4 regions of the Hymenobacter latericius genome follow, and region 3 is predicted to be linked to each of the others. Evidence: riboswitches for the same ligand, from Rfam matches in the RefSeq annotation. Region 3 holds a riboswitch; each other region holds the start of a gene.

Region 1 (7,031 bases), 2.0 Mb from region 3:
ACGGCGGCTTGCAGGCCTTCGGGCGTATCGAAGCGCACGATGCCCGCGCCGCTGCCGCCGATGTTCACCTTTACTACCAGCGGGAAGCTCAGCTCCTTGGCCGCGTCCGGAATGCGTGACACGTGGTTTACCACCCGCGACTTCGGAAATTTCAGGCCCAAACCGGCCAGCAAATCGAGCTGCCGGGCTTTGTTGGTTTCGATGCCCGAGGCCACCGTGCCGTTGATAACCCGAACACCCAGGCGCTCCAGATGCGTAAGGAAACCGGCCGTGTGAAAGATGCCCTGGCCGTGGCCGCGCAAGTACGCCGAAGAGCTCATGCGGTTGATTACCAATGCGTACGGGCTTTCCGACTCCGAAGGGTCGAAGAGGTGGTGCGCGGCATCAATCTTCTCGTAGGGCAGGCCACGGCGGTCGAGCTCGGCGAAGAGCGGCTTAAACCATTCGGGGTGCTCGTAATAAATTCCTATGGGCTTGGGGTATTGTGCCATGTTTAGCAGAAATAATGACGATGTAAGCGGAAGGGAAAAGCAGCCGCAAAAGCGCTGCTGAGCTGATTGTCGGTTGGAAAGTGCAGCTGCAACTGCCCCAGGTGCTGCAGAGCAGGGCAGCCGAGGGCAGCACGCGCCCACGCTGCCGAAAAGCCGGAGCCGCAGCAGAAAATGGAAAACAGGGAAGGAGGCAGTTGCCGGCCGAATTCACAAGCCACCAAGTGCTTGGAAATCAAGCGCTGAACTGAGCCGATGGCAATGCCAGCGCAAATCGGGCTGGCATTGCGACGCACCAAGCCCTAGGTGCCCAGGCACCTAGCAGCCATGCAGCAGCAAGGGGAGGGGGTGTGGGTTGGGCTCAACAACAACAGGCCGCAACTGCCATGCCCATACAGCAACGCTGCGCCTGGCGCAGGTTGGGGGCGGTGGTAGCAGAGCGAAAAGCGGCGGTGCGGGTAGTTGAAGCCACGGCTACTTGTTTTTATATGGTCAGGACTTGGCACCGTTCCCGGGAGTTACCCCGCTGGTGGTTGCCGGCGCTTCAGGGAGCCTGTCTCTCCACGCCTCTGTATAAAAACAATCCTTTGGTCGGAAAGAATTGATGCTGCAAAGGTATAGCAGCGTTTGCCGAAAACACAAATATTCTTCGCAACGAACAAGCCCGGCGGTTATGGTTTCGGCAACAAAAAAGCCGCGAAACGGCCGCCAGGGCGGCGCGTTTCGCGGCTGATAAGGCGGCTAAAATGCCTTAGTTGACCGGGAATTCGGCGAACGAGGAGAAGTCGACGAGCTTGCCTTTCTGAATCAGTTTCAGCTCGGTTTGCAGGTTTTTCTGGTTGCTCTTGGTGGTGTATTCGGTGTCGAGCTTGGTGAGGTCGGGCTTGCCGGCATTTACCCAGGCCGTGTACCAGAAGTTGGCCGTGGTTTGGGCGGCGTTGCGCATCTGGCGCTCAATCATGTGGTTGAGGGCCTTGTGGTAGGCGGCCGAGTAGGCGGGCGTGTGCACCCAGCTGTTGAACACGTTTTTCTTTACCTGGCCGTCGGCGTTCAGCACGTACAGCGCTTCTTTGGGCGTTTCGCCGGCCAGCTTTTTCTCAATGGTCAGCATCGAGTCGATGGCGGCGTGGCTCTGGGCCACAATGCGCCACGATTCGGCCACGGGGTCCTGAATCAGCTTGGGCTCCGCAAGCTTGAAGTTGTAGTTCCGGCCAAACTGCTCGGGCAGCTGCGACTCGTAGAACGCATGAATACCACGCTGCCCGGTGCGCTGGCCGTCGTGGTTGGAGGAGGTGTGCAAGGGCTGGTGCGCATCGCCGAGGTAGTGGCCCAGGTCGGCGGCCAGAAACAGGATTTCGTCCTTGCGCTGGTTTTTCATGGCCGTGGTCAGCTTGGCCAGCATATCCTGCAGGTACCAGGGCAGGCGGCCGTGCTTGTCCAGCGTTTCGGCGTCGTATTTTTTGTAGGCATCGGCAGCGGCTTGCGGTATCTCCGCTACCGGGCCATACTCTTCCAGATCGATGTAGTGCCGCGGAAACTCGGCTTTGTCGTTGATGCTGTACTTGCGCGAATCGGGGATGACCGATTCCGTCACCACGTAATCGATGTGGTTGTAGAAGAACGTGCGCATGGCCGCGGGCAGGGCCAGCACGGCCGCGCGGTTGATGCGTTGGTGGCCCCAGTTGCCCCAGGCAAACAGCAGCGAGGGAGCGGTAAGCAGCAGAGCCGTAGCCAATACCAAACGGCGGCTGCGGCGGCTAAAGTTGAACATACGTAGCGTAGGCATAAGAAAAAGAAAAGGCAAATATCTGGGCTTGGCAGGCATCGGCCAAATACCGATTTGTGAATCAGGGTTTTGGGTAATCAATTTCCTGACTCTTTGTAGGTTGAAGCCGAAGCAGGCCGTTGCAGCTATGGCCTGCCTGGCCGGCGGCGCTTGCTTTGCACCTAGGGATAAGTCAATTACTGTGGTTTCGCCGGCAATGCCGTGAGCCGGCAATGCCCGTGCGGCCCCGGGCGGCGGCCCAGGCCGTGCACATGCCCGGCGGCGCGGCGGCTGGCATGTTTTGGGGGCGGCAGCGGCGCGGGGCCGCGCTGGTGCGCTTATATTTCTGCGCATTTTGGCGGCCGTAGCACCGCCTGTCACTTCCGAATCTACAAGCCGCGGTATGCGCAACGATCTGGCTCTTATCGACCTGTTGGTCTTTCTCATTTACCTCGTGGGCGTATCGTTGTACGGCTACTACATCTACCGCCAAAAAAAGCGTACCGAATCCGATTCGAAGGACTTTTTCCTGGCCGAAGGCTCCCTGACGTGGTGGGCTATCGGGGCCTCCATGATTGCCTCCAACATTTCGGCCGAGCAGTTCATCGGTATGTCGGGCGGCGGTTTTGTGCAGGGCATTGCCATTGCGGCCTACGAGTGGGTAGCGGCGCTCATCCTGATTTTCGTGGCGGTGTTCTTCATGCCGATTTACCTGCGCGAGAAGATTTACACCATGCCGCAGTTTCTGGAGCAGCGCTACAACGCCACGCTTAGCCTGATTATGAGCGTGTTCTGGCTGTTCCTGTACGTGCTCGTCAACCTCACGGCCATTTTGTACCTAGGGGCGCTGGCCATCAACAACATCGTGGGCGGCGAAAGCTTCCACCTGATACTGCTGGCCCTGGCCCTGTTTGCCTTGTTGCTGACCCTAGGCGGCATGAAGGTGGTGGGCTACACCGACGTGGTGCAGGTAACGGTGCTCATCATCGGCGGCCTGGCCACCACGTACATCGCCCTCACGCTCGTCAGCCAGCAGTTTGGCCTTGGCAACGATGTGCTGGCCGGTTTTTCGGCCATGATGCGCGACGCCGACGACCACTTCCACATGATTTTCGAGAAGCCCGGCCCCGCCGCCTCCACGGCCGAAACGGCGCGTTACCTGGCCCTGCCGGGCCTGGCCATGTACGCCGGCGGGCAGTGGGTGGCCAACCTCAACTACTGGGGCTGCAACCAGTACATTACGCAGCGCGCCCTAGGTGCCGACCTGAACACGGCGCGCACGGGCATCCTGTTCGCGGGCCTGCTCAAGCTCATCATGCCCGTAATCGTGATGCTGCCGGGCATTGCGGCCTACGTGCTGCACAAAAACGGCGGCCTGCAGGCCGAAATGGCTTCCACCGGCGCCTTCAACCCCGACAACGCCTACTCAGCCATTCTCACCTTTCTGCCCAACGGCCTGAAGGGCATGGCGTTGGCCGCCCTCACGGCAGCCATCGTGGCCTCGCTGGCCGGCAAAGCCAACTCCATTTCCACCATCTTCACGCTCGATATCTACAAGCGCTACCTCAACCCCCAGGCCGACGAAAAGCAGCTGGTGTGGGTGGGCCGCCTCACCATTCTGGCCGCCATGCTGCTGGCCGTGTTCCTGACGTGGAAGGACGTGCTCGGCATCAGCGGCGAAGGCGGTTTCACGTTTATTCAGAAGTACACGGGCTTTATCTCGCCGGGCATCGTGGCGGTGTTTGTGCTGGGCATGTTCTGGCGGCGCACCAGTGCCCCGGCCGCGGTAGCGGGTATTCTGGCGGGTTTCCTGCTGTCGGTGCTGTTCAACAACTACGCGCCCACGCTGTTCGGGCCCGAAACGGTGCTCTACTCGGCCTTCCGCAATGCCCAGGGCGCCTACGAAATTCCTTTCCTGGTAAGCATGGGTTGGTCGTTCTTCTTCACGGTGGCGCTCATGGTGGTCATCAGCCTGTTCGGCCCGCGGGTGAACCCCAAAGCTCTGGTACTGAATGCGGCCATGTTCCGGGTGAGCCCGCAAAACACTTTCCTCATTGTACTGATTTTGCTGATGGTATCGGCGCTCTACGTAAAGTTCTGGTAGGCGCTGTAGCGCGGAACGGATTTCCGCGCTACACATGACCAACTACCCCCTCGACATGGAACGGTGGAAGATTTTGAAATCGGAGCTGGTGGTAAACCACCGCTGGTACAAGCTGCGGCGCGACCACGTGGAACTGCCCACCGGCCAGGTGCTCGACGACTACTTCGTGAGCGTGCGGCCCAACGTGGTGCTGGTGTTTCCGCTCACGGCCGATAACCAGGTGGTGCTGGTGCGCCAGTACAAGCACGCCGCCGCCGATGTGTTTATCGAGCTGCCCGGCGGCGTGGTTGATGAAGGCGAAAGTACCCCGCTCGAAGCCGCCCGCCGCGAGCTGCTCGAAGAAACCGGCTACGCCTCCGACGACGTGGAGCAGGTGCTGGACGTAACCGACAACCCCACCAAAGACACCAACCGCATCTACTTTTTCGTGGCCCGCAACGCCCGGCGCGTAGCCGGGCAGCAGCTCGACGACACCGAAAACATTGAGGTGCTTACGGTGCCGCTGCACGAGATTGAAGGCCTCGTGATGAGCGGGCAGATACGCGTAGCCGGCTCGGTGGCGCTTTGCCTGCTGGCCCTGCGCAAGCTGCAGCCCGCGGGCACCTAGGCCGAGGTGCCGCCGGTCTCGCGCGCCATTTTATCTTCCTGCTTCTCAATGGTATCGAGCACGTGCTCGGGGTTCACGTCTTTGGCCAGCTCCGGAATTTCGGGGTCGTTGGCGGCCTCGATGCCCATTTTGCGCGCTATTTCGGTGGTCAGGATGATAAGCCGCGTGATTTCGTGCTCCGAGAGCAGGCTGACTTGCAGGTCGAGGTCGGCGCGTTTGTCGGCCACGGCGGCCATGCGGTTTTGGCTGATGAGCACGAACGTGGACAGGAAGATGGCCTCGACGGAGGCAAACATAGCCAGCACCACAAACGACTCGTCGAACGGCTTGAGGCCCAGCCAGCCCAGGTTCCAGACAATCCAGAGGCCGAACAGCCCTAGGTGAATAAACACAAACGTCATGCTGCCGGTAAAGCGCGTAACGCCGTCGGCAAGGCGCTCCTGCCAGTTTTTGCGCTCGTCGTGCTGGCGCTGGCGTTGCAGCAGCGCATCGATGTTGCGTTCAACGATATCGGCCATGCCGGACTGCCCGGCCCGCAGCGGCTGGTTATTGGAAGCGAAGGATGTCATAGCTGAAAACGTAGGGGGAGTGTGGTATACGTCTCAGCAAAAGGCCCGGCTGGACAGTTAAGCCGCGCCTGTGCCCTGAATCGCAGCCTGGTTGTGCCTGAAAAGTGATGCCGCGTTTCTTGAGCGTCATGCTGAGCTTGTCGAACCGGAGGTCGGCGTAGCCAAGCATTTCTACCGCTTCGTTGGATAGTAGAATACTATCCGTAGAGATGCTTGGCTACGCCGATCTTCGGTTCGACAAGCGGACGCCAGATGAAGCAGGACCGTTTCATCCTTTTCAGATACCGCCTGGCTCGACGGTGCCGCTGGTGACGTGCGCTGCCTCACGGGCCTGCGGGTTACTCCGCCGCGAGCAGCTTTTGCGCTGCCTGCTGGCCGCTGGCCAGTGCTGCCTCCACGGTGCCCATGGCGTGGCCTTCGTACAGGGCTTCGCCGGCAAAAAAGAGCGTGTTGGCTACGGGCTGCGCCAGCACTGCCCGCGCCTCGGCTGCCCCCACGGTGGCGTAGGCATAAGCACCTAGGGCAAAAGCATCGGCCCCCCAGTTAGCTACTTTGTGGGCCACCAACTGCTCGCGCACGGTTGCGGGGCTGCAGCCGAGCAAGTACGCCACCGATTCCAGGGCCTGCTGCAGCACCTCGGCGGGCGGGGTGTGGCGCAGCTTATCGGCGGCGGGGCCGGCCACCCAGCCCGTTAGCAACGGGCGCGCGTCGGGCCGCTGCGACCACCACGTGGGCACCGGCGCATCCGAAAACAAGAAACCCAGGTTGGGCAACGGCCGCTGCAAGGCCGGGCCGGCGGTTTCCCAAAACGTTGTCTTGAACTCCAGCAGCACTTTAATCACGGGGCCAAAACCTAGCGCCTGGGCAGCCGCGCGGTGCTCGGGCAACCCGGGCCGAAACTGCACATTGCCAGGTTGGCCGGCGCCGGCCTGCAGCACACCCAGCGGTAGCGTGAGCAGCACTTGCCGGGCCGCAAATTGCTGGCCGTTGGTGCACCGCACCTCGCCGCGGCCGGGTTGCCACTGCACCGTTTGCACCACGTGCCCTAGGTGCATTTCGCAGCCAGCGGAACGGCAGGCATGGGCCAGGTGCTCAATAAGTTGTCCGTAGCCGCCGGCAGGGCGGGGCGAGTCTTCGGCGCCGCCGGCGGCCCACTCGTCGCGCAGGGCAAATACGCTTACGCGGTGGGCATCGGCGGCATCGTAGCCCTCGGCAAAGCGCGTTGCCCAGGTGCGCAGGGCGGCGTACTGATCATCGGCGAAATAGCGGGCCAGGTAATCGGCCAGGGTCATGTCGTGCTCGAGGGTTTGCAGGTGCTCCAGCAGCGTGGGCAATTCCTCGAACATGCTTTCGGAAGCTTGCACCTCGCCGTTTTCCACTTCGTACAGCTCGCCCGCCGTATCGTGGCAGGCCACGTGGGCCTCGGCCAGCAGGCTGCGGGTCAGGGGTACGTCGCCGTGCAGAAACTCGGCACCCAGCTCGGTGGGGGCGGTAAAAC
Region 2 (7,031 bases), 1.1 Mb from region 3:
TGGGAAGCACGCTCGGTGAAGATGATACCGCGGACGCGAATGATGGCGTCGTCTTCCTTAAACTCCTCAATCATGACTTCCGTGCTGTAAGGCACTTCTTTCTTGTAGAGCTTGAAGATTTTCTCGCGAATCATTTCCGAAGCAAAAAAGCGCTCCGGCTTGTCGGTCAGCTCGTCTTTGGGGTAGAAAGCCTCATGCTCGGGCAGGCGGTCGAGGATGTGGTTAAAGACCTGCTCGGTGTTGAAGGCGTTGAGGGCCGAAATGGGGATGATTTCGGCGGCGTTGGGCATTTGCTCGCGCCAGTACGCCATTTTGGCCTCTACTTCTTCCTGCGTCGCCTGGTCGATTTTGTTGATCAGCAGCAGCACCGGCACTTCCGAGCGGCGCAGGCGCTCCACCACGGGCTCCTCGTCGTGCTTCTCGTAGATGTCCGTCACGAACAGGATCACGTCGGCGTCTTCCAACGACGAGTACACGAACGACATCATGGCCGATTGGAGCTCGTACTTCGGCTGAATGATGCCGGGCGTATCGGAGTATACCAGCTGAAAGTCAGGGCCGTTCAGGATGCCCAGAATGCGGTGGCGCGTGGTTTGGGCCTTGCTGGTAATAATGCTGAGCCGCTCGCCCACCAGCACATTCATCAACGTCGACTTGCCCACGTTGGGCTTGCCGATGATGCTCACGAAGCCGGCTCGGTGCGGTTTGGGTTCAGTAGTCACGATGGTGGTAATGCGTTAAGGGGCACAAAGGTACGGCTTTATGCGCGCTCAAGCTGCATAGCCTGAATAATAGGCGCTTACGGTTAAAAGTACCTTTTGGGCAATGCCGCGCCCGAATGTTAATGCCACGGTATGCTGGCTCCTGTTACCGCTTGCCCAAGCCAGCACCTAGGCTCGCCTGCCTTCACTACACCACGCCGGTTACCATCGCCCTTTTCCGACCTCGCTGCCACGTGCTTCGGCCCTGCCGCTACGCCCCCGGCCATTGGTACCGCCTGGCTCGCGCACAACCGCGCCGCTGTTCCGCCCGACAATTGTTACCAGCGCTACACCAAAACGTTGCTGGCAAGGCCCTAGGTGCTGACGAACCGTTACCTCTGTCATCACCTGGCGTATGGTCTTTCAGCGGATGCCGGCTATTTCGTGGATATAAATCAGGGCGTACTGAGCCGGTGCCGCAGCTGCGGCGCAAACTTTGGGGCCCGTACCTTTGTATGGCATCTGTCGGCACCGCTTTCCTTTGTTACCGGCGGTGTGCGCTACCTCTCTTTTATGCCCTCTACCCCTGCCTCTACCCAAGGCCGCATCGGTGTCCTGCTCGTGAACCTGGGCACCCCCGATTCGCCCCGCACGCCGGATGTACGCCGTTACCTCAACGAGTTCCTGACCGATGCTCGCGTTATCGACATGCCCGCGGCTGTGCGCTACCCGCTGTTTCAGGGCTTGGTGGTGCCGCTGCGCGCGCCCAAGTCGGCCAAAATTTACCAGCAGCTCTGGGATGAGCGCGGCTCCCCGCTGCTCTACCACGGCCTCGATCTGAAAAAGCTGGTGCAGGAAAAGCTCGGCAAAGACTACCTCGTGGCCTTCGGCATGCGCTACCAGAATCCCAGCATCGAATCGGCGCTGGAGGAGCTGCGCGAAGCAGCCGTGGAGCGCATCATCGTGCTGCCGCTGTTTCCGCAGTACGCCGCGGCTAGCACGGGCTCGGTGCAGGAAAAGGTGATGGACATCGTAAGCAAATGGTGGGTGGTGCCCAGCATCAGCTTCATCAGCACCTTCGCCGACGACCCCGGCTTCATTGCCACCTTCGGGGCCCTGGGCAAGGCCGAGATGGAAAAGCACGACTACGACCACGTGGTGTTCAGCTACCACGGCATTCCGGAGCGCCACGTGCTTAAGGGCAGCCACAAAGGCTATTGCAAGCTGGGCACCTGCTGCAACCACTACAATAAAAATAACCGCTACTGCTACCGCGCGCAGTGCTTTGCCACCTCGCGCCTGCTGGCCGAGGCCCTGGGTTTGCGCGACGACCAGTACACCGTGTGCTTCCAGAGCCGCCTGCAAAGCCGCCTGCGCGACCCGTGGCTGCAGCCCTACGCCGACGAGGTCCTGAAGGAGATGCCGGCCAAGGGCTACAAGAACGTGCTGGCCTTCAGCCCCGCCTTCGTGGCCGACTGCCTCGAAACCACCATCGAGGTAGGCGAAGAGTTTAAGGAAATGTTTGAGGAAGCCGGCGGCAACCACTGGCAATTGGTGCCGAGCTGCAATACCCACCCCATTTGGGTTGATGCCGTGGTGGATATGGTGCGCCGGAATTAATCAGCGCCTGCTATTTGAATTGCGCATTAGGGCCGTGCTTGAATTAATTGTTCAAGCACGGCCCTAAGCTTTTTAATACAAACTGGGTTTAGGCGAATTGGTATTGTCAAGACACAAAGCTTTGGGGCCAGCTCAAGAAAAAATTTGCAATTCCAAAATTTGTGTTGCTACCTTTGCTCCATCAATTCTTCCCAGGATTGTTTTTATACAGAGGCGTGGAGAGACAGGCTCCGTGAAGCGCCGGCAACCCTCCGGATCATCCGGAACGGTGCCAATTCCTGACCATATAAAAACAACGTACGCCGTGAACCTCATCATCACACCCCGCGCTACCTCCGCTGCTCTGCAGCCGGGCCTTTTCGGCTCCAACAGCCTGTGCTGTTGTTGCCTGGCTATGCGCCGCGCGTGTTGTTGAGGCTTTTACATCCTCCCCTGCCCGCTTGCCGGAACGCCAACGCCTAGGCTCCTACCGCAGGAGCACGCCCTAGGTCCGTTTGGTTTGGCCGCTTGAGCTCAACTCGCCGCCTACCCCTCCGGCTCCCTTTCTTTTTGTCTTATCAGACCTGGTTTTTCTTCGGAGAAACCGGTCGTAGCCCTGCTGCGCATGTCGACTTTAATCGATGCACAGGTGGCGCAAATTCGTCAGCAATTAATTGGGGCTGATGCGTTGGATACCCTGCGCCTAATTGCCACTGAATTTACCGGTAAAGCCGCTTTTTCTACCTCTTTTGGATTGGAAGATCAGGTAATCGCGCACCTGATTTTTGCCCACGATTTACCCATTGAGGTATTTACCCTCGACACAGGTCGTAATTTTCAGGAAACGTATGCTACCTGGAGCAAAACCGTGCTCAAATACGGCAAAACCATCCGGACCTACTACCCCAACCACGAGCAGGTAGCCGCCCTGGTAGAGCGCCAGGGCCCGAATGGTTTCTACGAAAGCGTGGATGCCCGCAAGGCCTGCTGCAACGTGCGCAAAGTGGAGCCGCTGAGCCGTGCGCTGGCCGGCAAAGAAGCCTGGGTTACGGGCATTCGGGCCGAGCAATCGGCCACCCGCACCGGCATGCAGATAGCCGAGTTCGATGCTACCTACCAGCTGCTGAAGGTGAATCCGCTGCTCGACTGGACCTGGGAGCAGACCTGGGCCTTTATCCGCGAGTACAGCATTCCGCATAACCCCCTGCACCTGCAAGGCTTCGTGAGCATTGGCTGCGCGCCGTGCACCCGGGCCGTGAAGCCCGGCGAAGACTTCCGGGCCGGCCGCTGGTGGTGGGAAGATCAGTCGGCGAAGGAGTGCGGCCTGCACGCCTCACCCCCCGGCCCCCTCTCCGGGGGAGAGGGGGAGCCAATTGGCAGCAACGTCGCTGTGCTTACTACTTAATTGCTGGCGGCATACATCTGTGCCAGTAATGCGCTACCCTGCTCTTTCTACTTCATGCTCCGGATAATGCCTGCTGACATCAGGCTCCCCCTCTCCCCCGGAGAGGGGGCCGGGGGGTGAGGCCCTGCATTCCCCGCACTTCCTATTCCCTAAAAATTCGGCCCTACAGGCCGAACAGGCACCCCCTTGCCTTATGCCAACGCTCCCTCGTTTAGACTACCTCGATCGGCTCGAAGCCGAAGCCATCCACATCCTGCGCGAAGTGGCCGGGCAGTTTCAGCGCCCCGCGCTGCTGTTCTCGGGCGGCAAAGACTCCATCGCGCTGGTGCGCCTTGCCCAAAAGGCCTTCCGGCCTGGCAAGTTTCCGTTCCCGCTCGTGCACATCGACACGGGCCACAACTTCCCGGAAGTACTGGAGTTTCGCGACTCACTGGCTGCCGAACTAGGCGAGCAGCTGATTGTGCGCCGCGTGGAGGACACCATTCAGCAGCGCGGCCTGCGCGAGCCGGGCGGCAAGTTTCCGAGCCGCAACGCCCTGCAGACTTACACGCTACTGGATACCATCGAGGAGTTTGGCTTTGATGCCTGCATCGGCGGCGCCCGCCGCGACGAGGAAAAGGCCCGCGCCAAGGAGCGTATCTTCTCGGTGCGCGACGAGTTCGGCCAGTGGGACCCGCGCCGCCAGCGCCCCGAGCTCTGGAATATCTACAACGGCCAGATTCAGCCCGGCGAAAACGTGCGCGTGTTTCCCATTTCGAACTGGACCGAGCTGGACGTGTGGAACTACATCCAGCGCGAGAACATCCAGCTGCCTAGCATCTACTTCGCCCACGAGCGCCGCTGCGTGGTGCTGCCCTCGGGCCAGCTGCTGGCCGTAACGGAGCACCTCTCACTCGATGCCTCCGACGAGCTGACTACCCGCCAGGTACGCTTCCGCACCGTGGGCGATGCTACCTGCACCGCCGCCGTGGAAAGCGACGCCAGCACCCTTGCGGCCATTATCGAAGACATTCTGCAGGCCAAAGTGAGCGAGCGGGGCGCTACCCGCCTCGACGACCGGATTTCGGAAACCGGCATGGAGGACCGCAAGCGCAACGGCTATTTCTAATCAGGGGTGATGAGGTGACAAGCAACACGTGACCCGGCGAGCAAAGCCGGATTCGTCACCTACCTGTCACCTGTTACCTGTCACTTGTCACCTAGGACACCATGGACTTACTTCGATTCATCACCTGCGGCAGCGTCGACGACGGCAAAAGCACCCTGATTGGCCGCTTGCTCTACGACAGCGACGCCGTGTCGCTCGATGTGCTGGCTGCGCTGGAGGAGCAAAACCGCACTTCCGCCGCCGGTACTGTTGACCTGGCCCTGCTCACCGATGGCCTGCGCGCCGAGCGCGAACAAGGCATTACCATCGACGTGGCGCACAAGTACTTCACCACGCCGCGCCGCAAGTTTATCATCACCGATACGCCCGGCCACGTGCAGTACACCCGCAACATGGTGACGGGCGCTTCGAACGCCGATTTGGCCATTGTGCTGGTGGATGCCCGCCAGGGCGTGGTGGAACAAACGCGCCGCCACACCATTGTATCGGCCCTGCTTGGTATCAAGCGCTTCGTGCTGGCCGTGAACAAGATCGACCTGGTGGGCTACTCCGAGGCCGTGTTCCGCGACATCGTGGCCGATTACGCCGCCGTGGCGGCGCAGCTGGGCATCAAGCACGTTGTGAACATCCCCATCAGCGCCCTGCACGGCGACAACGTGGTGCGCGCGTCGGCCAACCTAGGCTGGTACAAAGGCCCGAACCTGCTGGAGTACCTAGAGACGGTTGCGGTAGCGCCTGATACCACGCACGAAGCCGCTCGCTTTCAGGTGCAGTACGTCATCCGGCCGCAGAGCGCGGAGCTGCCCGACTACCGCGGCTATGCCGGCCGCATCCAGAGCGGGGTGTACCGCCGCGGCCAACAAGTGGTGGTGCTGCCCGCCGGCATCGAGACGACGCTCGAAGCCATTGAAATAAATCAGCAAGAGGTAGAGGTAGCCGTGGCGCCGCAAGGTGTGGTGCTGCGCCTCGCCGACGACGTGGACGTAAGCCGCGGCGACGCCATTGTGCCCGCCGACCAAGCGCCCGAGCCTACTCGCGAACTGGAAGCTACGCTGTGCTGGATGGAAGACCGCCCGCTACGCGCCGGCCGCAAGCTGCTGGTGCAGCACCACGCTGCCAAAACCAAAGCCGTGGTACAAGCCATCCTGGGCAAAACCAACATCCAAAGCTTCGCCCAGGAAGACACCGAGGAAGCCAAGCTGAACGACATCGTGCGCGTCCGGCTGAAAACGGCCGCGCCGCTGGCTGCCGATGCTTACGGCCAGAACCGCACCACTGGCGCCTTCATCCTGCTCGACGAGCAAACCGGCGCCACCCTGGCCGCGGGCCTCATTGAGTAACAGCCTCACCCCCCCGCCCCCTCTCCAAAGGGAGAGGGGGAGCCTCACGTCAGCAACGACTTCGAGAATTCCTGCATCGAACCCGACTCGGGCTTCTACTGCACTCAACTCATTGACCCCATAAACGCCCACGCCACCTAGGCTCCCCCTCTCCCTCGGAGAGGGGGCCGGGGGTGAGGCCCCTCTCACCATGCCCGCTTTCGTTGTTCCACGCCTGACCGTGGTAGGTGCCGGTCCCGGCGACCCAGAGCTGATTACGCTCAAGGGTGCCCGGGTTTTGGCTGAGGCCGATGTCGTGCTCTACGATGCCCTCAGCAATGCCAAGCTGCTCTCCCACGCCCGCCCCGATGCCAAGAAGGTGTACGTGGGCAAGCGCAAAGGCCTGCGCGGCTACCTGCAGCAGGAGATAAACGACCTGATTGTGCTCTACGCCCGGGTGCACGGCCACGTGGTGCGGCTAAAGGGCGGCGACCCGTTCGTGTTTGGCCGCGGCCGCGAGGAAATGCTGTATGCCCAGCGCCACGGTCTGCAGACCGATTACGTGCCGGGCATCAGCAGCGCGGTAGCGGCGGCGGGTAGCGTAGGCATTCCGGTAACGCATCGGGGGCTGAGCGAGTCGTTTCGGGTGATTACGGCCACGACGGCCAGGGGCGAGTTGTCGGAGGAAATCTACGAGGCGGCGCGGGCGCCGCGCACCACGGCCGTCATCCTGATGGGCCTGGGTCAGGTGCAAGCCATTGCCGATGTGTTCTGCCGCTTCGGCGGGGCGCACCGTCCGGCTGCGGTCATCCAAGACGGCACGCTGCCCACGGCCCGCATGATTAGCACCACGGTGGCGGAGCTGCCGGCCCGCGTGGCGGCGGCTGGCATTGGCGCGC
Region 3 (7,031 bases):
ACCTTGGGGTTTTGCTCGGCCAGCTCCACCATGGTATGGCCAAATACATCCTGGTACTTGGGCGGCTGAGGCTTATCGGGCACCTTCTTGTAAATCTCGCCGGTAATCTTGTCGAACAAGCCCGGGGCGTGCCACAGCGTCTGGTCTTTTTCGGCCAGGGCGTAGCCTTTGCCCTTCACCGTTACGCAGTGCAGCAGCTTGGGGCCCGGAATGCTCTTCAGGTCGTTCAGCAGGGTAGCCAGATGCTGCACATCGTGGCCATCGACGGGGCCGAAGTAGCGGAACTTCAGCGCCTCAAACAGGTTGCTCTGCTTCAGCAAAGTAGCCTTCATGGCCGACTCCACCTTGCTAGCAATCTGCTGCGGGTTAGGCCCGAACTTCGAAAGCTTCCCCAACACGTTCCACAGCTCGTCGCGCACGCGGTTGTAGGTGCGCGAGGTGGTAATGTCAGTCAGGTATTCTTTGAGCGCGCCCACGTTGGGGTCGATGCTCATGCAGTTATCATTGAGGATAACCAGCAGGTTGGTATTCGTGACGCCGGCGTGGTTCAGGGCCTCGAAAGCCATGCCCGCCGTCATGGCGCCGTCGCCGATTACGGCTATGTGCTGCCGGTCGAACTCCTTCTTGTAGTCAGAAGCCACGGCCATACCCAGGGCCGCGCCGATGCTGGTGGAGCTGTGCCCCACGCCAAAGGCATCGTACTCGCTTTCGGAGCGTTTCGGAAAGCCCGACAGCCCGCCGTACTTACGGTTGGTATGAAACTGCGCGCGGCGCCCCGTCAGAATTTTGTGGCCGTACGCCTGGTGCCCCACGTCCCACACCAACTGGTCGTACGGGGTGTTGAACACGTAGTGCAGCGCCACGGTAAGCTCTACCACACCTAGGGAAGCCCCGAAGTGCCCGCCGTAGATCGAGACCGAATCGATGATAAACTGCCGTAGTTCTTGGCTTAGCTGAACCAGCTGGTCTTCGCGCAACTCTTTAAGGTCGGCAGGCGAGTTGATAGCCGCCAGCAGGGGTCCGGGTTCGACAATCATTGGTTTCGGTTACGGCAACGAGTGGGATGGTAGCGGCTAACCACCGTAGTGGCCAGTTTGTTGCGGCCACCCGTTAAGGTAGGCCGACATTAGCCGGCAAAGTTACGACATTTTCAGCCTGGCGGTTCGTAGCTTAACGTGCTGCCGCGGGGCCGGGGTTCCGGTTGAGGTGCATTGTACCTACATGCTTTGTGTTCCGGCTTTGCCCTCACCGGGGTTAGAATAATTTTAACGACCCCGCCTAGGTCAACTACGTATTTTTGCCTGACCACTACCCGCCTACTTGCATGACCACTCCCCAGCAGGACCGCCAGCTGCTCGAAAAATTATCGCCTTCGCGGATGCTGCTGCCGGTTGCTATTGGCCTCGGGGTAGTGGGCTTTATGTTCTGGCGCAGCTACCGCCCCGGCGACCTGGCCCCCCTGGCCGACGCCCGCCCGTTGTGGCTGCTGGTGGTGCTGGCCGTGCTATTTGTGCGCGATGTAGGCTATATGTACCGCATCCGGCATATTTCGGAGCGGCAGCTGTCGTGGCGGCAGAGCATCGATGTGATTATGATTTGGGAGCTGGCTTCGTGCGTGCTTCCATCGGCCGTGGGCGGTACCACGGTGGCTACGTTTATCATCAACAAAGAGGGCGTGCCCTTAGGTAAGTCGCTGGCCTACGTGATGGCAACAGCCATGCTCGATAACTTGTACTTTGTGGTGGTGGTGCCCTTTGTGCTGCTCCTGGCCGGCGACAGTCTTTACCCCACCGAGGTGCTCGAAAGCGGCTTTATTACCACGCTCAAAGTCGCGTTTTGGCTAAGCTACGTACTCACGTTTCTGTACTCCGGCCTGATGGCGTGGGCGCTACTTATCAACCCCCACGTGGTAAAGCGCCTGATTATGCGCCTGTTTTCGGTACGCGGGCTGCGCCGCTGGCGCCGCCGCGCCTGGCAGCACGGCACCGAGCTGGTGTGGGCCTCGGCGCAGCTGCGCGGCAACGGCTGGGCTTACTGGAGCCGCGCGGCCCTCTCCACGGCATTCGTCTGGACGGCCCGCTACCTCGTTATCGGCTGCCTGATTGCGGCTTTTGTGCCGGTAAGCTGGGCTACGTTTGGCGTCATCTTCGCCCGCAACCTGGTGTACAAAGTAGTGCTGCTGGTGGCTATTACGCCGGGCGGCGCGGGCTTTGCCGAGGGTGCCTTCCCGTTCTTCTTCCGCAGCTTCGCCGGCTCGGCAACCATGACGAATTTCATCCTGCTGCTCTACCGCATTGCTACCTATTACCTGTACCTCGTGCTGGGCTCCATCTTCCTGCCGCGCTGGGTCGGCCGGGTGTTTGGCAAAAAGGTGGCACACGAGGTCATGGCTTCCTGATTGGCAACCAATACCTAGGCAACAAACAATAAGCCCCGCGGCGTAACTGCCGCGGGGCTTATTGTTTTATCAGCAAGTGAGGCTGTTGAGCTATTACTCAGCTTCTAGCTGCAGCTCAGCCCCGTCGGCGCTGCGCAGCGTCAGGCGGTCGTCGGTAAGCGTTGCCACATCGAAGGTATTGGCCACGTTTCCGTTGTCGGGCGTCATGGTAATCTTCTTGTTGGCCTGATCGAAGGTGTACTTGCCGTTGATCGACTGCGTGGGCGAGGTCATGACGTACTGGCCATTGCCGAAGAAGCGGATTTCCTCCTGCTTTTGCTCGGAGGTCTGCTTCACTTTGTCGCCGGTAGCGTCTTCTTCGCGGCGGGTTTTCCACACTTTGCTATCGGTGCCGTAGAGCATGTTTTGCCCTTCTACCTTGCCTTCTTTGCTGCCGCAGGCATACATAACGAGGGTCATCAGCAGCAGGAGCGTGCCTAGGTAGTGGAGCGGTGTGTTAAATGCGCGTGTCATAAATGGGTGTCTGGAATGGGGATGGAACAGGGTTCGGCAACTGCGGCGCGGCCGAGTTGGCAAGCGCTGCGCCGTTACTTACGCACCCCCGCTGCAAAGGGTTAAGCGCGCAACTATCTGCTACCTAGCCCGTACACTTTAGCCGAGCCAATGGGTTGCTACCCAGCACCTGTTGCTCGCATCCGCACCCACTTACAAAGACCACACAACCATGGGACTGTTCGATTTCCTCAGCGATAAGGGCGAGAAAAAGCCCGTACAACCTACCCAACCCCAAAAGCCGGCCGGCGGCGCTACCGATTTCTTCGGCAACCAAGCGCAACCGCAGGCAGCCCAACCCGCCGCCGCCCAAGGCGAAACCTACACCGTAGTAAGCGGCGACTCGCTTTCGAAGATTGCCAAAAAGCACTACGGCGACGCCTCCAAGTGGCACCAGATTTACGATGCTAATAAGTCGACGATTGGCAGCAACCCCGACCATATTGAGGTAGGCCAGGTGCTGAAACTGCCCAAGATGTAGGCCTTATTTCTGCTTGATATTGCAACGCCTAGGTCCGACCCCTAGGCGTTTTTTTGTGTAAAATCACTGCCACACCTTATTAATAATCATCTTATAACCAATATTTTACTTCGAACCAAAGCGCAATTGGTTACATCTGACTTCTCGTCCTGAAAAAACTTTTCGCCAGATTTGCGTTTAATGCAACCGGTACTACCTTTGTGCCAGCCCGGCTTACGGCCCGGCGTTTTTTGAAGCATGGTTTATTCCGAAGCGGCGAGAGAACAGGCTCGATGACCCGCTGGCAACCACCAGCAACGCACAAGCTGGCAGGTGCCAAGTCCTGCCCCTACGAGGGGACAAATAAATAGCGTGCTATGGATACCTACCCGCACCCCTACAACACTCCTTCGCAGTTCCGCGCTACCGCGGCGCCCGCTACAACTATGCTTGTAGCCGCTCGCCCCGCTACCGCGACGATGATGCAGCCGCAGGCTATGCGCGCTGCCGAAACGGCGTGTTGTTGCTGTTGTTGGTAGTTGGCCCCGCGGGCGCTTAAAGCCTGCCCCTACCCTTCCCATTTCACATTCTGGCCGCCCGGCTTTTCGGCGGCATGTGGCTTCGCTGCACCCTAGGGTTTCACTTGGGCTGCTGCGGGCCACCACTTCGGCGCACGCGGCTTTGGGCTTGCTGTGGCCGGTTTCCCGCATCGATTTCGCAATCCACAACCCTCTTTCTCAGCATTATCATGTCTCAGCAGAACCTGCACTTCGAAACCCTGCAACTCCACGCCGGCCAGCAACCCGACCCCACCACGGGCGCCCGCGCAGTGCCGCTGTTTCAAACTACATCCTACGTATTCAAGAATGCTGAGCACGGCGCTAACCTGTTTGCGCTAAAGGAGTTCGGCAACATTTACACCCGCCTGATGAACCCTACCACCGACGTGTTTGAGCAGCGCGTGGCGGCGCTCGAAGGCGGCGTGGCAGCGCTGGCAACGGCCTCCGGCCAGGCGGCGCAGTTTATTGCCCTGAACAACATCCTGCAGGCCGGCGACAACTTCGTGTCGACTTCGTTTCTGTACGGGGGCACGTACAATCAATTCAAGGTGGCGTTCAAGCGCCTGGGTATTGAGGTGCGCTTTGCCGACGGCGACAACCCCGAGAGCTTCGAGCGGCTGATCGACGAGAACACCAAGGCGCTGTACCTCGAAACCATCGGCAACCCGGGCTTCAACATTCCGGATTTTGAAGCCATTGCGGCCATTGCCAACAAGCACGACATTCCGCTGATTGTGGATAACACCTTCGGCGCGGGTGGTTACCTGTTCCGCCCCCTGGAGCACGGCGCGCACATTGTAGTAGAATCGGCTACGAAATGGATTGGCGGCCACGGCACCTCCATCGGCGGCGTAATCGTGGATGGCGGCAAGTACGACTTCGGCAACGGCAAATTTCCGCAGTTTACCGAGCCAAGCGAAGGCTACCACGGCCTGGTATTCAATGATGTGTTCGGCAAAAACGGCCCCTTCGGCAACATTGCTTTCATCATCCGGGCCCGGGTAGAAGGCCTGCGCGACTTCGGCCCCTCGCAGAGCCCCTTCAACGCCTGGCAGCTGCTTATCGGCCTCGAAACGCTGAGCCTGCGCGTAGACCGCACCGTGGAAAACGCCCAGAAAATTGCCGAGTGGCTGGAGCAGCACCCGCAGGTAGAGGCCGTGAACTACCCCGGCCTCAAGAGCAGCCCCTACCACCAGCTGGCCACCAAATACCTGAAGCGCGGCTTCGGCGGTGTGCTCACCTTCGCTATTAAAGGCTCGAAGGAAACGGCCACGCAGTTTATCGACAACCTGCAGCTCATCAGCCACCTGGCCAACGTGGGCGACGCCAAAACGCTCATCATTCAGCCTTCGGCCACCACGCACCAGCAGCTTTCCGACGAGGAGCAGCGCGCCGCTGGCGTAACGCCCACGCTGCTGCGCCTGTCGCTGGGCCTGGAGCACATCGACGACATCAAGGCCGATTTGCAGCGCGCTTTTGACGCAGTGCAGAACGCGGCGCCGCTGAGCAACACCGAGGATAACGCTATCCTACTCGAACAACAAGCCGAGCACCCCGCCACGCTGGAAGTATAAAGGGAGGGAAAACTGAGGAAGCCCGCTTCTGCCATGGGGCAGGGCTTCCCTTCCAGCATTGGCACCTAGGCGAAGCGCTTCGGGAGAAAGTGCTTCGCCGCCGCTTCGGCTCCTTTGCTTTCCGGCCCCTTCTTCTGCTCGAGGGGGCCGGGAGCAAAGCATTTCTGACCGCTGCAGCCGCGGGCTGCGGTGTTTTACCACTCCTTTCAGCCTTACCCGAAAGGACCCCGCTATGAGCGAACAACAAACGCTAACCTTGGCCCAACCGCTGCCGCTGGAGTGCGGCGGCGAGCTGGCCGGCGTACAAATTGCCTACCACACTTACGGCACCCTGAGCCCCGCGCGCGACAACGTATTGTGGGTGTGCCACGCCCTCACGGCCAACGCCGATGTGCCGAGCTGGTGGCCCGGCCTGGTGGGCCCCGGCCACTACTACGACCCGGCCGAGTGGTTTATCGTGTGCGCCAACGTGCTGGGCTCGTGCTACGGCACCACGGGCCCTACCTCGCCGGTGCCGCCGCTGGGCCGGCCGCTGTACCAGGCTTTTCCGCGCCTTACGGTGCGCGACCTGGTTGCCGCCCACGAGCAACTGCGCCAGCACCTAGGGCTGGCGAAAATTCATACCGTTATCGGCGGCTCGCTGGGTGGGCAGCAGGCGTTGGAGTGGGCCATTGCGCAACCCAAACTGTTCGAACACCTGGTGCTGCTGGCTACCAACGCGCGGCACTCGCCCTGGGGCATTGCCTTTAATGAGGCGCAGCGGCTGGCCATTCAGGCCGATTGTACCTACCAGGGCGGCGGACCCGAGGGCGGCGTGGCCGGGTTGCGGGCGGCCCGGGCCGTGGCCCTGCTCAGCTACCGCAGCTACGATGCCTACGGCCGCACCCAGGCCGAGCCCGACGAGGACGCCCTACCGGCTTTTCACCGGGCCAGCTCCTATCAGCAGTATCAGGGCGACAAGCTCACGGCGCGCTTCAACGCCTACAGCTACGTTACGCTGTCGCACATCATGGATTCGCACAACGTGGGGCGCGGGCGCGGTGGGCTGGAGGCCGCGCTGCGGCAGGTGCAGGCCCGCACGCTGGTGCTGGGCATTTCGTCGGATGTGCTGTTTCCGCCGGCCGAGCAGCAGTTTATTGCCCGCCACGTACCCGGCGCCATGTACGCCGAAATGGATTCGCCCTACGGCCACGACGGTTTCCTGATCGAAACCGCGCAAATCACGCATTTTCTCGAACGATTCTATGTCCAAACCTTCGTCCACTAACCCCCGCACCCGCATTGGGCTGATTGGTTTCGGCTGCGTTGGGCAAGGGCTGTTCGACATTCTGGAGCGCCACCCCGAGGCCGGTTTTGCGGTAGCGCGCATCGCCGTGAAGAACCCCACCAAGCTGCGCCCGCTGCCGGCCAGCCGCTTCGAGTTTCAGGCCGAGGCGCTGCTGCACGACGCGGAGCTCGATATTCTGGTTGAAGTTATCGACGATGCG
Region 4 (7,031 bases), 510 kb from region 3:
ATTCGTGGCCGGGAAAAGCGAAAGCAGAGTAGCCCTCTAAGCTCCCAGGCCAAAGCAGCCCCATTCAGGCTCAATGACACATTGCAGCAACCAAAAGGCTTTCTACCAGTTAGTTAGCAAGCAGCGTATATCGCCTGAACAATGGCTGCACAAATATATTATATGCATTATATACCATGGCTAAATTCATATTATCATTGATATAATTTTAATAGACAAAACACTATTTACACACCCCGGGCTGTATAACTGAGTTGCTGCATGCCAAGTGGTAGTTGCCTACCGCGCCCGCCATGCAATCGGCCGGAATCAGCCCAAAACCACCTCAACCCCTTGCCAACGCCGACGACCGTTGCCCAGGCCCCGGCAGCACCTGGCTGCCCGGGCACCTAGGCAACAACAGCAAAGCCAAGCTGCTGGGGGCAAGCACAAGCCTTGGCAAAAGCACTGTTTGCATCTGACGCCCCGCGGCCGGCAAACCCTACCCTGAGTTGGGGCGCAGTAGGTGTTGGCTGAGCCTTGCAGCGTGCCGCGCACCTAGGCGCGGGTAACGCGGCTGAACAGCGCCCACACCACCCCGGCCGCTACCACGTGCATCAGGCCCAGTACAGCCACGCCGCTGGCCGGGTTGTGCGGAATGGCCGCCGGGCCCGCCATCGAGAGCAGGCAAATACCCACCGCCACAATAGCAAACCCTTGCAGCGGCCGATCGGCCCACCGGATAAGGGCGGCCAGCACCAAAGCCCCGAGCAGGGCCGGCACCATCGAGGCCAGGGCCACGTGGGCCGGGCCAATGGTGCCGCCGGTAGGCTCGCGCAGATTGGCCGGCAACAGCCCTGTAGCAGTAGCAGCGTAGTAAATGCCCAGGTTTAGGGCTGCAGCAACCAGGCCGGCGAGGGGCGCCGCCCACCACAACGGGTTGGCGCGCAGCCCGGCGCTTGGCACGGGCGCGTGTTGGTGATAAACGGTTTCCATAGCACTCAGCAACACCACTTCTTCTACCAATAATTTACAATTAAATATTTATACTTTCAAATAAACTACACGTATTTGCTGTTGAGGTACGGCGGGGCACTTGCAAAAACTCGTGGCGGCCTCTATCTTCGTGGTGCTTATCCAGAAAGACCGAGGGACTGGGCCCGACGACGTCTTAGCAACCGGCCAATGCGGCAAGGTGCTAACTCCCATCCGAGGCCGGTGCGGCGTTCGGAGAAGATGAGCGGAACCAGAGCCCCTCGCGGCCCCTCGGCTTTCCGGATACGCGCCAGCATCCACCGCAATCCGGAAAGACCATATGCCTACTGTTCCCGCCTCCCCGCTTGCCGAGCTGCTTGCCCGCCGTGTCCTCGTGCTCGATGGTGCCATGGGTACCATGCTGCAGCGCCACCAGCTCACCGAAGACGACTTTCGGGGCGAGCGGTTTCGGGACCACCCCAAGCCCCTGCGCGGCAACAACGACTTACTGTGTCTGACGCGCCCCGACGTGGTGCGCGGCGTGCACGCCGAGTACTTCGCCGCGGGCGCCGACCTGGTAGAAACCAACACCTTCAGCGGCACCACCGTGGCGCAGGCCGACTACGCCCTGGAGCACATTGTGTACGAGCTGAACTTTGAAGCCGCCCGGCTAGCCCGCTCCGCTGCCGACGAGTACAGCACGCCCGAGCGCCCGCGCTTTGTGGCCGGCGCCATTGGCCCCACCAACCGCACGGCCTCGCTCTCGCCCGACGTAAACCGCCCGGGCTTCCGCGCCATCACCTTCGATGAGCTGGCTACGGCGTACCTGGAGCAGATCAAAGGCCTGGTTGATGGCGGCGTGGATGCGCTGCTGATTGAGACCATCTTCGACACGCTGAACGCCAAGGCCGCATTGTTCGCGGCGCAGCGCTTCTTCGATGAGGGCGGCCGCGTGGTGCCCATCATGATTTCGGGCACCATCACCGATGCTTCGGGCCGCACGTTGTCGGGCCAAACGGTGGAGGCGTTCTGGAACTCCATGCGCCACCTGCCCATCCTGAGCATTGGCCTGAACTGCGCCCTAGGTGCCAAGCAGCTGAAGGTGTACCTGCAGGAGCTGAGCCGCCTGGCCGACTGCTACATTTCGGCTTACCCCAACGCCGGCTTGCCCAACGCCTTCGGCGGCTACGACGAATCGGCCCAGGAATTTGCGGCCGTGCTGGAAGAGTACCTGCAGGAAGGCCTCGTAAACGTGGTGGGCGGCTGCTGCGGCACCACGCCCCAGCACATTGCCGAAGCCGCGAAGCTCGTCGACCGCTACCCGCCGCGCCAGCTGCCGGTGCGCCCCCAAGCCACGCGCCTGAGCGGTTTGGAGCCGCTGAATATTCACCCCGAAAGCTTGTTCGTGAACGTGGGCGAGCGGTGCAACGTAACGGGTTCGCGCGCCTTCGCTCGCCTGATTCGCTCGGGGCAGTTTGACGAAGCCGTGGCCGTGGCTCGCGCCCAGGTGGAAGGCGGCGCGCAGGTGCTCGACGTGAACATGGACGAAGGCCTACTCGACTCGGTGGAGGCCATGACCAACTTCCTGAACCTGCTGGCCTCGGAGCCCGATGTAGCCCGCCTGCCCATCATGATCGACTCCTCCAAGTGGGAGGTGCTGGAAGCTGGCCTGAAGTGCACCCAGGGCAAGAGCATCGTCAATTCGATTTCGCTGAAGGAGGGCGAAGAGGTGTTTAAGCACCACGCCCGCCTGGTGCGCGCTTATGGCGCGGCGGTTATCGTAATGGCTTTCGACGAGCAGGGCCAGGCCGATAACTACCAGCGCCGCATCGACATCTGCCAGCGCGCCTACCGCATCCTCACCGAAGAAGTAGGCTTCCCGCCCGAAGACATCATCTTCGACCCGAACATCCTTACCGTAGGCACCGGCATCGAGGAGCACCGCCGCTACGCTATCGACTTTATTGAGGCCGTGCGCTGGATTAAGCAGCACCTGCCCGGCGCCCTCACCAGCGGCGGCGTCAGCAACGTGTCGTTTGCCTTCCGCGGCAACGACCCGGTGCGCGAGGCCATTCACGCCGCGTTCCTGTACCACGCCATCAAGGCCGGTCTGGATATGGGCATCGTGAACCCCGGCCAGCTGACCGTGTACGACGAAGTGCCCAAGGATTTGCTCGAAGCCGTGGAAGACGTGCTGTTCGACCGCCGCGACGATGCCACCGAGCGCCTCGTGCAGCTGGCCGACAAGCTTAGCCATCAGAAAGCTAATAGCCAACAGCTGACAGCTATTAGCCAGGAAGAATGGCGCGGGTGGTCGGTTGAGAAGCGCCTCGAGCACGCCTTGGTAAAAGGCATTACCGACCACATCGAAGCCGATACCGAAGAAGCGCTGAAGCAATTGCAGAAGCCGCTGGCCGTGATTGAAGGCCCGCTGATGGCCGGCATGACGGTAGTGGGCGACCTGTTCGGCGCCGGCAAAATGTTCTTGCCGCAGGTAGTGAAATCGGCCCGCGTGATGAAGCGCGCAGTGGCCTGGCTCGAGCCGCACATGCAGGCCGAGCGCGACGCCGTAGCTGCTGCCGGCGGCACCGAAGCCCGCCAGACAGCCGGCAAAGTACTGCTGGCTACCGTGAAAGGCGACGTGCACGACATCGGCAAAAACATTGTGGGCGTGGTGCTGGCCTGCAACAACTATGAGGTGATTGACCTAGGCGTGATGGTGCCCCTCGAAAAGATCATCGCCGAAGCCGAGCGCACCCAAGCCGACATTGTGGGCTTAAGCGGCCTGATTACGCCTTCGCTCGACGAGATGGTGTACGTGGCGCAGGAAATGGAGAAGCGCGGCCTGCGCGTGCCGTTGCTCATTGGTGGCGCTACCACCTCGCGCCTGCACACGGCCGTGCGCATCGCACCCGCTTACAAAGGGCCCGTTATACACGTAAACGACGCCTCGCGTGCCGTGCCGGTGGCCTCGCAACTGCTAGGCCTAGGTCGGGATGCGTACGCCAACGACGTGGCCCAGGAGTACCTACAGCTGCGCGACGACCACGCCGGTCGCCAGCGTACCAAGGAGTACGTGAGCATTGAGGATGCCCGCGCGCAGAAGTTTCAGGCCGACTGGGCTGCCGCGCCCATCACCAAGCCCAGCTTTCTGGGTGCGCGGGTATTCGAAGATTACCCGCTGCAGGAGCTGGTGCCCTACATCGACTGGACGCCTTTCTTCCACGCTTGGGAGCTGAAAGGCCGCTACCCGCGCATCTTGGAAGATGAGACCCTAGGCGAGGCCGCGCGCAAGCTATTTGCCGATGCCCAAGCCCTGCTCAAGCGCATCATCGATGAAAAGCTGCTTACGGCCCGTGCTACGGTAGGCTTCTGGCCGGTTAATACCGTCGACTCCGACACAATTGAGGTATACACCGACGACACCCGCGAGCAGTTACTGGCCGAAACCTTCACGCTGCGTCAGCAAAGCCTGAAGGCACCGGGCCTGCCGTACTTCGCCTTCTCCGATTTCCTGGCTCCTAAGGACAGCGGCCGCGCCGATTACCTAGGCGGTTTTGCCGTAACGGCGGGCATCGGGCTTGATGAGCTGGTGGCCGAGTTCGAGGCGCAGCACGACGACTACTCGGCCATTCTGGCCAAAGCCCTGGCCGACCGCCTGGCCGAAGCCCTGACCGAGCGCCTGCACGAGCGGGTGCGCCGCGAGCTGTGGGGCTACGCGCCGCAGGAGCACCTCTCCAACGAAGACCTTATCAAGGAAGAGTACCGCGGTATTCGCCCCGCCCCGGGCTACCCCGGCTGCCCCGATCACACCGAGAAGATTACCTTGTTCCACCTGCTCGGCAACGGCCAAACCGGCATCAGCCTCACCGAAAACCTGGCCATGTACCCCACGGCTTCGGTGAGCGGCTTCTACTACGCCCACCCCGATTCGCGCTACTTCGGCCTAGGTCGAATTGGCAAAGATCAGGTAGAAGACCTGGCCCGCCGCAAAGGCATGCCCTCTGCCGAGCTGGAGCGCTGGTTGTCGCCTAACTTGAACTACGATGTGGCCTCACCCCCCGGCCCCCTTCCCTCGCTAGATGCGCGACATGGGGGAGAGGGGGAGCCTAAAGTCAACGTTGTTGCAGTTACAACTGCGCAGTAGTTACAGCTTTTGCGTGGACGCACCAGACCCAAAGCAGGACCGGCTAACCGCTGATCAGAAGCGGTGGCACACTCGGCTGAAGACATTCAGCGGGGAGATGCGGCGTAATCCGACGTCGGCCGAAGACGCTTTGTGGCAAGCATTGCGCAACCGGCAGCTCAACGGAGTAAAGTTTCGGCGGCAGCATGCTATAGGCAACTTTATTGTTGACTTCATCAGTACCGATCATCAGCTCATTATTGAAGTCGATGGCGACATGCACGCCGAGCGCAGCCAAGCCCAGTACGACCTAGGTCGCAGTTACGAGTTAGCCACCGCCGGCTACCGCGTGTTGCGCTTCATCAACGAGCAAGTGCTCAGCACCCTTTCTGCTGTTTTGCAAACCATCCGCGAAGCCTTGGCTTTGCCTCAAGAATAAACCAGCCACCACAATCCTGACTCCCCCCATTCGCTAATCGTCAGGCTCCCCCTCTCCCCCGGAGAGGGGGCCGGGGGGTGAGGCCACTATGAAAGTTACCGACCACCTTGCCCGCGCCAACGGCAAAACCCTCTTCTCGTTTGAGGTGCTGCCGCCGCGCAAGGGCGAAAACATTCAGACGCTGTTCTCGAACATCGAGCCGCTGCTGGAGTTTAAGCCGCCGTTTATCGACGTGACGTACCACCGCGAAGAGTACGTGTACCGGCAACGGGCGGCAGGCCTGCTCGAGAAGATTACCACCCGCAAGCGCCCGGGCACGGTAGGCATTTGCGCGGCCATCAAAAACCGCTTCGATGTGGACACCGTTCCGCACCTGATCTGCGGCGGCTTCTCGCGCGAGGAAACCGAAAACGCCCTCATCGACCTGCATTTCCTGGGCATCGACAACGTGCTGGCCTTGCGCGGCGACCCCATTAAGTCGGAGCCCGGCTTTGTGGCGCACCCCAACGGCCACGCCTACGCCTGCGAGCTGATCGGGCAGGTATCGGCCATGAACGGCGGCCGCTACCTCGACGAAGAGCAATCCGATACGGCGGCCACCAGCTTCTGCATTGGCACGGCCGGCTACCCCGAGAAGCACTTCGAAGCGCCCAACCTGAGCACCGACTTACGCTACCTGAAGCAGAAAATCGATTGCGGAGCCGAGTACATCGTGACGCAGATGTTTTTCGACAACCAGAAGTACTTCGACTTCGTGGCCAAGTGCCGGCAGGCGGGCATTACGGTGCCCATTATTCCGGGCCTGAAGCCGCTTACCTCCAAAAAGCAGCTTACCGTTTTGCCGCGCACGTTCTACCTGAACCTGCCCGAAGAGCTGGTAGAGGCCGTGGCCCAGTGCCGCGACGATGCCGCCGCCCGCGAGGTCGGCATCGACTGGTGCATTCAGCAGAGCCGCGAGTTGATGGCGGCCGGCGTGCCTTGCCTGCACTACTACAGCATGGGCCGCTCCGAAGCGGTGCGCCGCGTAGCGGCCGAGTTGTTTTAGCTTACTCGGCTTCCGGTTTTTGTTTGTCGGTTTGCCCCGGCTCGCTCCTGCAGCGGGCCGGGGCTGCTTTGTGCAGCCAATGCCACGGGCACCTAGGGCCGCCCGGCGGGTTTGCTGCCCCAGGTGCGACCAAAGCCGCCCGATTTTCGTTATAAGCCGAGCCAGCTTTTGCGCTTATGTCCTCCGACCGTCAGCAACAACTCGATGAGCTTTTTACGCGCTTGCGTACGGCCACGGCCCCGCTCGAAATCGAGGCTCTGCAGCAGGGCATCTGGCAATTGTGGCTCGAAACCGACGACCAGGCCCTGAACAAACGCCTCGAAGAAGGCATGCGCGCCATGGCTGCCGGCGATTACACCAAGGCCATCGATGATTTTACCTGGCTGGTGAAAAAGCACCCCGACTTTGCCGAGGGCTGGAACAAGCGCGCTACCGCTCACTACCTCCGTGGCGAGTACAAAGCCTCG

The links. Region 3 has a riboswitch for S-adenosylmethionine ahead of OIS50_RS11940 (O-acetylhomoserine aminocarboxypropyltransferase/cysteine synthase family protein). Riboswitches for the same ligand answer to the same signal wherever they lie in the genome.
Region 1: another riboswitch for S-adenosylmethionine. It lies ahead of OIS50_RS02705 (hypothetical protein); the one in region 3 lies ahead of OIS50_RS11940 (O-acetylhomoserine aminocarboxypropyltransferase/cysteine synthase family protein).
Region 2: another riboswitch for S-adenosylmethionine. It lies ahead of OIS50_RS16975 (phosphoadenylyl-sulfate reductase); the one in region 3 lies ahead of OIS50_RS11940 (O-acetylhomoserine aminocarboxypropyltransferase/cysteine synthase family protein).
Region 4: another riboswitch for S-adenosylmethionine. It lies ahead of metH (methionine synthase); the one in region 3 lies ahead of OIS50_RS11940 (O-acetylhomoserine aminocarboxypropyltransferase/cysteine synthase family protein).

The regions. Positions count from the first base shown of each region.
Region 1 covers NZ_CP110136.1:656,469-663,499, forward strand. The annotation lists gene OIS50_RS02700 (ATP-grasp domain-containing protein) at 1-491, opposite strand, end outside; gene OIS50_RS02705 (hypothetical protein) at 494-784, opposite strand; SAM riboswitch class I at 970-1,068, opposite strand; gene OIS50_RS02710 (zinc dependent phospholipase C family protein) at 1,240-2,274, opposite strand; gene OIS50_RS02715 (sodium:solute symporter family transporter) at 2,657-4,357, shown strand; gene OIS50_RS02720 (NUDIX hydrolase) at 4,392-4,964, shown strand; gene OIS50_RS02725 (DUF1003 domain-containing protein) at 4,961-5,533, opposite strand; gene OIS50_RS02730 (flavin monoamine oxidase family protein) at 5,872-7,031, opposite strand, start outside.
Region 2 covers NZ_CP110136.1:3,823,783-3,830,813, reverse strand. The annotation lists gene era (GTPase Era) at 1-722, opposite strand, end outside; gene hemH (ferrochelatase) at 1,275-2,321, shown strand; SAM riboswitch class I at 2,522-2,614, shown strand; gene OIS50_RS16975 (phosphoadenylyl-sulfate reductase) at 2,926-3,705, shown strand; gene cysD (sulfate adenylyltransferase subunit CysD) at 3,899-4,813, shown strand; gene OIS50_RS16965 (sulfate adenylyltransferase subunit 1) at 4,915-6,153, shown strand; gene cobA (uroporphyrinogen-III C-methyltransferase) at 6,344-7,031, shown strand, end outside.
Region 3 covers NZ_CP110136.1:2,675,252-2,682,282, forward strand. The annotation lists gene dxs (1-deoxy-D-xylulose-5-phosphate synthase) at 1-1,037, opposite strand, end outside; gene OIS50_RS11925 (lysylphosphatidylglycerol synthase transmembrane domain-containing protein) at 1,325-2,398, shown strand; gene OIS50_RS11930 (hypothetical protein) at 2,492-2,911, opposite strand; gene OIS50_RS11935 (LysM peptidoglycan-binding domain-containing protein) at 3,123-3,431, shown strand; SAM riboswitch class I at 3,671-3,780, shown strand; gene OIS50_RS11940 (O-acetylhomoserine aminocarboxypropyltransferase/cysteine synthase family protein) at 4,159-5,544, shown strand; gene OIS50_RS11945 (homoserine O-acetyltransferase family protein) at 5,777-6,811, shown strand; gene OIS50_RS11950 (homoserine dehydrogenase) at 6,789-7,031, shown strand, end outside.
Region 4 covers NZ_CP110136.1:3,190,233-3,197,263, forward strand. The annotation lists gene OIS50_RS14145 (DUF6069 family protein) at 538-975, opposite strand; SAM riboswitch class I at 1,110-1,222, shown strand; gene metH (methionine synthase) at 1,295-5,101, shown strand; gene OIS50_RS14155 (endonuclease domain-containing protein) at 5,199-5,519, shown strand; gene metF (methylenetetrahydrofolate reductase [NAD(P)H]) at 5,608-6,564, shown strand; gene OIS50_RS14165 (tetratricopeptide repeat protein) at 6,741-7,031, shown strand, end outside.